DNA from 3 places in the Quadrisphaera sp. DSM 44207 genome. Region 1 is predicted to be linked to each of the others. Evidence: predicted binding sites of a transcription regulator. Region 1 holds the regulator's gene; each other region holds the start of a gene.
The links. The regulator HrcA, encoded in region 1, represses chaperone genes, less so after heat shock. The targets are predictions, from matches to a motif close to GNTNGCACTCGGNNNNNCCGAGTGCNANC.
Positions count from the first base shown of each region.

Region 2: groES (co-chaperone GroES) is a predicted target of HrcA. The motif match lies at 1,076-1,104, and genes of this name have one in related genera.
Region 3: groL (chaperonin GroEL) is a predicted target of HrcA. The motif match lies at 2,224-2,252, and genes of this name have one in related genera.

Region 1 covers NZ_FNKA01000001.1:186,263-189,532, forward strand. The annotation lists gene dnaJ (molecular chaperone DnaJ) at 42-1,148, opposite strand; gene hrcA (heat-inducible transcriptional repressor HrcA) at 1,216-2,235, opposite strand; gene BLS82_RS00840 (DUF3097 family protein) at 2,345-3,270, shown strand, end outside.
Region 2 covers NZ_FNKA01000001.1:762,730-765,999, reverse strand. The annotation lists gene BLS82_RS03535 (class I SAM-dependent methyltransferase) at 1-1,041, opposite strand, end outside; gene groES (co-chaperone GroES) at 1,286-1,579, shown strand; gene groL (chaperonin GroEL) at 1,709-3,270, shown strand, end outside.
Region 3 covers NZ_FNKA01000003.1:108,818-112,087, reverse strand. The annotation lists gene BLS82_RS10935 (hypothetical protein) at 1-292, opposite strand, end outside; gene groL (chaperonin GroEL) at 459-2,090, opposite strand; gene BLS82_RS10925 (cold-shock protein) at 2,428-2,628, opposite strand; gene BLS82_RS10920 (LytR C-terminal domain-containing protein) at 2,887-3,270, opposite strand, start outside.

The DNA.
Region 1 (3,270 bases):
CCGCGCCCGCGATCGACGTCGACCGGCCGCCGACGACCGCGTCACCGGCCGGCGAAGCGGTCCTTCAGGCGGGAGAAGACGCCCTGCTGCGCGGGCGCGAACCCCCCGTCGGGCCGCTCGTCGCCGCGCAGGCGGGCGAGCTCGCGCAGCAGCCGCTCCTGCTCGTCGTCCAGGCGGGTGGGGACCTTCACGTCGACGTGCACGTGCAGGTCGCCGCGGCCGCCGGAGCGCAGGTGCGTGACGCCGAGGCCCCGCAGGGTGAGCACCTCCCCGGGCTGGGTGCCCGGGCGGACCTCCACGTCCCGGGTCCCGTCGAGGGTCTCCAGGGGGATCGTGGCGCCCAGCGCGGCGGCCGTCATGGGCACGGCGAGGCTGCAGTGCAGGTCGTCGCCGCGGCGGGTGAACAGCTCGTGCGGGCGCTGGACGACCTCGACGTACAGGTCGCCCGCGGGCCCGCCGCCCGGGCCGACCTCGCCCTGGCCGGCGAGCTGGATGCGGGTGCCGGTGTCCACGCCCGCGGGCACGCGGATGGTCAGGGTGCGCCGGCTGCGCACCCTGCCCTCCCCGGCGCACTCCGCGCACGGGCTCGGGATGACGGTGCCGTAGCCGCCGCACGTGGGGCACGGGGACGTCGTGAGCACCTGGCCCAGCAGCGAGCGGGCCGTGCGCTGCACCTGCCCGCGGCCGCCGCAGACGTCGCAGGTGCGCTCGGAGGTGCCCGGCTCGGCGCAGCTGCCGTCGCAGCGGGGGCAGGTGACGGCCGTGTCGACCGCCAGCTCCCGCTCGCTGCCGAAGACGGCCTCGCGCAGGTCGACCTCGAGGCGGATCAGCGCGTCCTGGCCCGGCTGGGCGCGGGAGACCGGCCCGCGCCCGCCGCCCGCACCGCCGAAGAAGGTCTCGAAGATGTCGCTGAAGCCGAAGCCCTGGCCGAAGCCGGCGCCGGGGCCCCCGGAGCCGCCCATGTCGTAGGCGCGGCGCTTGTCGGGGTTGGCGAGCACCTCGTAGGCGGCGGAGACCTCCTTGAACCGCTCGCCGGCGCTGGGGTTGACGTCCGGGTGCAGCTGGCGCGCCAGCTTGCGGTACGCCTTCTTGATGTCCTCGGTGCTGGCGTCGCGGGGGACGCCGAGCGCCGCGTAGTGGTCGGTCACGGGCGCGAGTCGCTCCTGACGGGGGCCGGGGTCGCTGGGGCGGGTGCGGGGCGGGGCGGGGCGGCGGTCACTGGGCGAGGACCCTGCTCAGGTACCGCGCCACGGCGCGCACCGCGGCGATGGTGGTCGGGTAGTCCATGCGGGTCGGGCCCAGGATGCCGAGGCGGGCGACCGCGTCGCCGCCCGAGCCGTACCCGCTGCTGACCACGGACGCGTCGGTCAGGCCGGAGTGGAGGATCTCGCGGCCGATGCGCACCGAGACGCCGCTGGCCGGGTCGTCGGCCATCTCCGAGAGCAGGCGCAGGAGCACCACCTGCTCCTCGATGGCCTCCAGCACCACCCCCAGGGACGCCGAGAAGCTGCTCTCGCGGGCGAGGTTCGCCGTCCCCGCCATGACGATGCGGTCCTCGCGGCTGGCCTGCACCGCCGAGCGCAGCGCCTCCAGCACGGCCGCCACCGCTCCGGCGTCCTCCGGGCGCAGGCCCGCGGTCGCGCCCGGCAGCACCGCGCCGACGTCCTCGAGCCGCCGCCCGGCGGTGGCGGTGTTGAGCCGGCCGCGCAGCTCGGTGACGAGCTCGGTGCCCACCTCGGCGGGCACGTCGACGGTGCGCTGCTCCACCCGGCCGGTGTCGGTGATCACCACCAGGACCAGGCGGCGCGGACCGAGGGGCACGAGCTCGACGTGGCGCACCGCGGCGCGCGACAGCGACGGGTACTGCACGACGGCGACCTGCTGGGTCAGCTGCGCCAGCAGCCGCACGGTGCGCTCGAGCACGTCGTCGAGGTCGTTCGCGTCGACGAGCAGGCGCTCGATGGCCCGGCGCTCGGCCGGCGAGAGCGGCTTGATGCCGGTGAGCCGGTCGACGAAGACGCGGTAGCCCTTGTCGGTGGGCACGCGCCCGGCGCTGGTGTGGGGCTGGACGATAAGCCCCTCGTCCTCCAGCGCCGCCATGTCGTTGCGGATCGTGGCGGGCGAGACGCCCAGGGCGTGCCGGTCGACCAGCGCCTTGGAGCCGACCGGCTCGCGCGTGGCGACGTAGTCCTCCACGATCGCGCGCAGCACCGCGAGGCGGCGGTCGTCGGTCATCGCGGCCCTCCTCGGCAGCTGGCACTCTGGTCCTCGGAGTGCCAAGGGTACGCCGTGCCGGCGCGGTCGCCCCCCGTGCGCAGCTCGCGCGGGTAGCCTCCGGCCGGTGGTGCGCACCCCCTCCCCCGACCCTCCGCGCGAGCCCCGGCGCGCGCCCGGCCGCAGCGGCTGGGGCGGCGACGTGCTCGCCAGCCCGCACCGCCGGGCGCGCCCGAGGAGCACCGACGCCCCCGCCGAGGCGGGCCTGGTCGTCGAGGACGTCGAGACCGGCTGGTGCGGGGCCGTGGTGCGGGTGGAGAAGTCCGGCGGCGTGCACGTCGTCGTGCTCGAGGACCGCCGCGGGCGCACCCGCACCTTCCCCCTCGGCCCCGGCTTCCTCCTGGACGGCGCCCCCGTGCGCCTCGTGCCGCCCGCGCCGCCCGCTCCCCCGGCGCGGCGGGCCGCGGGAGCGCCCGGGCGCACCGCGAGCGGGTCGGTCGCGGTGACCGGGCAGCGCGCCCGCGTGGCCCGGGAGTCGCGGATCTGGGTGGAGGGCCGCCACGACGCCGAGCTGGTGGAGAAGATCTGGGGCGACGACCTGCGCGTCGAGGGCGTCGTCGTCGAGGGCCTGGACGGCGTGGACCACCTCGCGCGGGAGGTCGCGGCGTTCCAGCCGGGGCCGGGACGCCGCGTCGGGGTGCTCGTCGACCACCTCCTGGACGGCACCAAGGAGGCGCGGCTGGTGCAGGAGGCGCTGCGGGCGCTGCCCGCGGCGGCCCCGCACGTGCTCGTCGTCGGGCACCCCTACGTCGACGTGTGGCAGGCGGTGCGCCCGCACCGGCTCGGGCTGGCGCAGTGGCCCGTCGTCCCCCGCGGGCGCCCCTGGAAGGAGGGGGTCCTCGAGGCGCTGAGGTGGCCGCGCGCCACGCCCGCGGACGTCGCGCGCGGGTGGAGGCGCATCCTCGCCGGCGTGGACACCATCGCGGACCTCGAGCCGGCCCTGTCCGGGCGCGTCGAGCAGCTGATCGACTTCGTCACGGGCGACGCGCTGGACCG
Region 2 (3,270 bases), 580 kb from region 1:
CACGCGGCGGTCGCGCAGCCGCGTGCGCAGCGCCTTCAGGCCGAAGGGCAGGACCTCCTCGACGGCGAAGGCGCGCGCCAGCGGCGTGCGCACCAGCGCGTCGGAGGTCACGTAGGCGATGGTCGGGTCGACCAGGCGGCCGCACACCAGCGACGCCACCCTGCCCACGAGCCCGGAGCGCACCACGGCGCCGTCCGGGTCGTACAGGTACGCGCCGAGGCCACCGGCGCCGGCGACGGCGTCCGGGCGCACCATCCCGACGTCGTCGACCTCGGTGGCCGCGCCGTCGCGCAGCACCAGGGCGCTGGCGCGCACGCCCGGGCGGGCCAGCGGACCGAACCACACCGCGGCCTCCACGACGTCGCCGTCGACCGAGACCCACTGCGTCTCCGCGCCCGGGGGCGCCAGGTCGCGCGGGATCCCCGGCGCCAGCTTCACCCCCGTCGCCGGCACCGCCGCCGCGACCCCCAGCACGTCGTCCCAGGACGGCGACGCCCGGCGCGGGTCGAGCACCCGCCGCCCGCCGGCCGTGCGCCGGGCGGGGTCCAGCCACGCGCTGCCCACCGAGGACAGGTCCACCGACAGGGCGTCGGCGCAGCGCACCTGCGCCTCCGGCCAGTGCCGCAGGTTCACCGCGGCCACGGCCGCGGTGGCCTCGTCGCGGTCGACGGCGAGCACCTCGTGCTCCAGGCCCGCCAGCGCCATCGCGTCACCGCCGATGCCGCACCCGAGGTCGGCCACGCGACGGGCCCCGGCGCCGGCGAAGCGCGCGGCGTGCCGGGCGGCGACCTCCAGCCGGGTCGCCTGCTCCAGGCCCTCCGGGGTGAAGAGCATCCCGGCGGCGAAGGGCCCGAACTTGGCGGCGGCGCGGGCGCGCAGGCGCGACTGGGTCAGCGCCGCGGCGACGAGGACGGGGTCGACGCCCTGCTCGCGCAGCCGCTGCGCCAGGCCCATGGCGGCGTCCTCGCGGTAGGGCGGCAGGGCCTCCAGCAGGGCCCACCCGTCGGGCGTGAGCAGGGCGGAGAGGCCGGCCGGGTCCACCGGCCGATGGTGCCACGGGACGTCGCGGCGGCCGGCTGGCACTCCGGTTGACCGGGTGCTGACCGCGGTCCTAGAGTCGCCGCTGGCACTCTCCACCTGAGAGTGCCAACCGCTGCGGCGGCAGCGCCGGCCGGCACCCGCGACGACGGACGGCGCTGGTGGCCGCGGCACCGAGCATCAGCAGTGCAGAAGCAAGTGCCCGTTCACTGAGGGAACTCAGTCACAGCGAAGGGGAGGTCCGCCCGTGTCGGTCTCCATCAAGCCGCTCGAGGACCGCATCGTCGTCAAGCCCCTCGACGCCGAGCAGACCACCGCGTCCGGCCTGGTCATCCCGGACACCGCCAAGGAGAAGCCCCAGGAGGGCGAGGTCCTGAGCGTCGGCCCGGGCCGCGTGGACGACAACGGCAACCGCGTGCCGCTCGACGTCCAGGTCGGCGACAAGGTCATCTACTCCAAGTACGGGGGCACCGAGGTCAAGTACGGCGGCGAGGAGCTGCTCGTGCTCTCGGCCCGCGACGTGCTGGCCGTCATCCAGTGACCCACCCCCGGCAGCAGCCGCGCAGCGGCTCCGTCGGCTCCTGAGCGGCGCGCCCCGGCGCCCCGGCCCTCGGCCGGGCCGCCGGGGCGTCCGTCGTGAAGACCCTGAGCACCACCGAAGGAAGAGGACATGGCCAAGACCCTGCAGTTCGACGAGTCCGCCCGCCGCTCCCTCGAGCGCGGCGTCGACGCGCTCGCGAACGCCGTCAAGGTGACCCTCGGCCCCCGCGGCCGCAACGTCGTCATCGACAAGAAGTGGGGCGCCCCCACCATCACCAACGACGGCGTGACCATCGCCCGCGAGGTGGAGCTGGAGGACCCGTACGAGAACCTCGGCGCCCAGCTCGCCAAGGAGGTCGCCACCAAGACCAACGACGTCGCGGGCGACGGCACCACCACCGCGACCGTGCTGGCCCAGGCGATGGTCCGCGAGGGCCTGCGCAACGTCGCCGCCGGCGCCGCCCCCGCCGCCCTCAAGCGCGGCATCGACGCGGCCGTGGGCGCCGTCGGCGACCGCCTGCTCGCCACGGCCCGCGAGGTCGAGGGCAAGGACGAGATCGCCCAGGTCGCCACCATCTCCGCGCAGGACCCGGCGGTCGGCGAGCTGCTGTCGCAGGCCTTCGACAAGGTCGGCAAGGACGGCGTCATCACCGTGGAGGAGTCCTCCACCACGGCGATGGAGCTGGAGCTCACCGAGGGCATGCAGTTCGACAAGGGCTACATCTCGCCCTACTTCGTCACCGACTCCGAGCGCATGGAGGCCGTCCTCGAGGACGCCCACGTGCTCATCTCCCAGAACAAGATCTCCTCGGTGGCCGAGGTCCTGCCGCTGCTGGAGAAGGTCCTGCAGACCAGCAAGCCGCTGTTCGTCGTGGCCGAGGACGTCGAGGGCGAGGCGCTGTCGACCCTCGTCGTGAACAAGATCCGCGGCACCTTCACCGCCGCCGCGGTCAAGGCCCCCGGCTTCGGCGACCGCCGCAAGGCGGTCCTGCAGGACCTCGCCGTCCTCACCGGCGCCCAGGTCGTCAGCCCCGAGGTGGGCCTCAAGCTCGACCAGGTCGGCCTGGAGGTGCTCGGCAGCGCCCGCCGCGTCGTCATCACCAAGGACGACACCACGGTCGTGGACGGCGCCGGCGACCCCGCCGAGGTCGAGGCGCGCGTCGCGCAGATCCGCACCGAGATCGAGCGCACCGACTCCGACTGGGACCGCGAGAAGCTGCAGGAGCGCCTCGCCAAGCTCGCCGGCGGGGTGTGCGTCGTCAAGGTCGGCGCCGCCACCGAGGTGGAGCTGAAGGAGAAGAAGCACCGCATCGAGGACGCCGTCTCCGCCACGCGCGCCGCGATCGAGGAGGGCATCGTCGCCGGCGGCGGCTCCGCCCTCGTGCACGCCGCCGGCGCGGTCGACGACCTGCAGCTGAGCGGTGACGAGGCGACCGGCGCCGCGCTCGTGCGCACGGCCGTCGTCGAGCCGCTGCGGTGGATCGCCGAGAACGCCGGCCTGGAGGGCTATGTCGCCGTCGAGCGCGTGCGCTCCCTGCAGCCGGGCTCGGGCCTGAACGCCGCCACCGGCGAGTACGGCGACCTGGTCGCCCAGGGCGTGCTCGACCCGGTGAAGGTCACCCGCTCCGCGCTCGTCAACGCCGCGTCCATCGCGTCGATGGTGCTGACCACGGACACCCTCGTGGTCGACAA
Region 3 (3,270 bases), on a different contig from region 1:
TGCCGGGCGCTGCGGTGCCGGGCGCTGCGGGAGCGCTGCTCGTCGCGGCGTCCGGCGGCGCTGTGTCCGGGGCCGTCGGCGCGGGCGGGGTCGCCGGCGAGGAGCCGGCCGGGGACGAGCCGGCCGAGGAGGAGCTGGGCGCCGCGGACGGCTCCTGCGCCGGTGCGGGCTCCGGGGACCCGCACCCCGCGCCGAGCAGGGCTCCCGCGACCAGCGGCACCAGCACCCGCCTGCGCCACCCCCGCCGCCCGGCCTCCCCCGCCGCCCCCGCCACTGCCACCACTGCCGTCACCCGCCGTCCTCCTCGACCGCCGCCCGCCGCGCCGCGGGCGCACCCGCGAGCCAACCGCGAGCGCACGTCCCGGCACAAGGGCCCGCACGCGCCGAGGGCGGCACCCCCTGCTGGGGGTGCCGCCCTCGGACGTGCAGCGGTGGTGCTCAGGCGGTGCGGGCGGGACTCAGAAGTCCATGCCGCCCATGCCGCCGTCGGCGCCGGCGCCGGCCGCCGCCGGGGTCTTCTCCGGCTTGTCGGCGATGACGGCCTCGGTGGTGAGGAACAGGCCCGCGATGGACGCCGCGTTCTGCAGCGCCGAGCGGGTCACCTTGGCCGGGTCGATGATGCCGGTGGAGACCATGTCGACGTACTCGCCCGTGGCGGCGTTGAGGCCGTGACCCGTCTCCAGGTTGCGGACCTTCTCCGCCACGACGCCGCCCTCGAGGCCGGCGTTGACGGCGATCTGCTTGAGCGGCGCCTCGATGGCGACCTTGACGATGTTCGCGCCGGTCGCCTCGTCGGCGTTCAGCTGCAGGTCGTTGAAGGCCTTGGAGCCGGCCTGGATCAGCGCCACGCCACCGCCGGGGACGATGCCCTCCTCGACGGCCGCCTTCGCGTTGCGCACGGCGTCCTCGATGCGGTGCTTGCGCTCCTTCAGCTCCACCTCGGTGGCGGCGCCGGCCTTGATGACGGCCACGCCGCCGGCCAGCTTCGCCAGGCGCTCCTGCAGCTTCTCGCGGTCGTAGTCGGAGTCGGACCGCTCGATCTCGGTGCGGATCTGGTTGACCCGGCCGGCGATCTGGTCCGCGTCGCCCGCGCCCTCGACGATGGTGGTCTCGTCCTTGGTGACGACGACCTTGCGGGCGCGGCCCAGCAGGTCCAGGTCGGCGGTGTCGAGCTTGAGCCCGACCTCCTCGGAGATGACCTGGCCGCCGGTGAGGATCGCGATGTCCTGCAGCATCGCCTTGCGGCGGTCGCCGAAGCCCGGGGCCTTGACGGCCACGGAGCGGAAGATGCCGCGGATCTTGTTCACGACCAGGGTGGCCAGGGCCTCACCCTCGACGTCCTCGGCGATGATCGCCAGCGGGCGGCCGGACTGCGTGACCTTCTCCAGCAGCGGCAGCAGGTCGCGGATGTTGGAGATCTTGGAGTTGACGACGAGGACGTACGGGTCCTCGAGGACGGCCTCCATGCGCTCCGGGTCGGTGACGAAGTAGGGCGAGATGTAGCCCTTGTCGAAGCGCATGCCCTCGGTGAGCTCCAGCTCCAGGCCGAAGGTGTTGCTCTCCTCGACCGTGATCACGCCCTCCTTGCCGACCTTGTCCATCGCCTCGGCGATGAGGTCGCCGATCTGGGCGTCGGCGGCGGAGATGGAGGCGGTCGCCGCGATCTGCTCGCGGGTCTCGACCTCGACGGCGTTCTCGAGCAGCTGGGCGGAGACGGCCTCGACGGCCTTCTCGATGCCGCGCTTGAGGGCCATCGGGTTGGCGCCGGCGGCCACGTTGCGCAGGCCCTCGCGGACCATCGCCTGGGCCAGCACGGTCGCGGTGGTGGTGCCGTCGCCCGCGACGTCGTCCGTCTTCTTGGCGACCTCCTTGACGAGCTCGGCCCCGATCTTCTCGTACGGGTCCTCGAGGTCGATCTCCTTGGCGATGCTCACACCGTCGTTGGTGATGGTGGGAGCGCCCCACTTCTTCTCGAGGACGACGTTGCGCCCCCTGGGGCCGAGGGTGACCTTGACGGCGTCGGCGAGGGTGTTCATGCCCCGCTCGAGACCGCGCCGGGCCTCCTCGTTGAACGCGATGCTCTTGGACATCTGCTGGGTCCTCCCGGAACGGGTGGCGGTACGGCCGGCCGGTGCCCGCGACGGACGCCGTCGCCGCGCCCGGTCACGTCCCGGGACGGCAGCGGCTCACCAGTGCGGCCGGGGAGCGGGGCTCCCGGGTCTGGTTGGCACTCTGTGCTGTCGAGTGCCAACCACATGACTAGCACTCTCCACCCCCGAGTGCAAACCCCCCAGCGCGTCCCGGCCCCGGACGACGGACGGCGCCGCCCCCGTCGCGGGGAGCGGCGCCGTGCGGTGGTGCGGGCGTCGTGCAGGGCGTGGTGCTGCGCCTGGTGCCAGGCGTGGCGCCGAGCGGCCCGGTGCGCTCTCAGGCGAGGCGGACCGACTCCGCCTGCGGCCCCTTCTGGCCCTGACCGACCTCGAACTCCACGGCCTGGCCCTCCTCGAGGGAGCGGTAGCCGTCCATCTGGATGGCGGACCAGTGGACGAAGACGTCCGGCCCGCCCTCGACGGTGATGAAGCCGTAGCCCTTCTCAGCGTTGAACCACTTGACGGTCCCCTGAGCCATGTCCTGCTCCTGTGCTCCTGCGAATCGTCGGACCGGGCCGATCGCCCGCTCCGGGTCTGGAGTTCGCGTGGGCCCGCGTGGACCTCGTGCGGTCCCCCGTGCAGGTGGTGCAGGAGAGGACGTGCTCACACCGAACTGGTCGACCGCGCGCCAGGGTAGCGAACAGCGCCCCGCGAGCGCGAGGTCCTGATCAGCGGCTGTGGAGGGCTCGGCGCGGCCGTGAGCGGCCGCGACGCCGTCGGGTGGAGGGCCGGGGGCTCAGCCCGCCCAGTCCTGGCCGAGCACCACCGTGACGGCGCCCTCCTCGGCGTCCGGCTCCAGCTCCGCGCGGGCGCCCAGGCTCTGCGCCACGGCGGCCGCGGTGGGCTGCAGGTCGGGGTCGGGGTAGGAGACGGTGGTCGCCCGGCCGTCGCCGGTGCGGTCGTTGCCGGTGCTGGCGACGGTCCAGCCCTCGTCCTGCAGCGCGGCCGCCGCCCGAGCCGCCAGGCCCTTGGTGCGCGTGCCGTTGAGCACGACGACGGGCACCGACGCGTCCGGCTCCGCCGCCGTCCCCTCCGCCGGCTCCCCGGCGCCTTCGGCGTCGTCCGCGGGCTCCTCGTCGGCGTCCTCGGCGTCCTCGGCGTCCTCGGCGTCCTCGGCGGG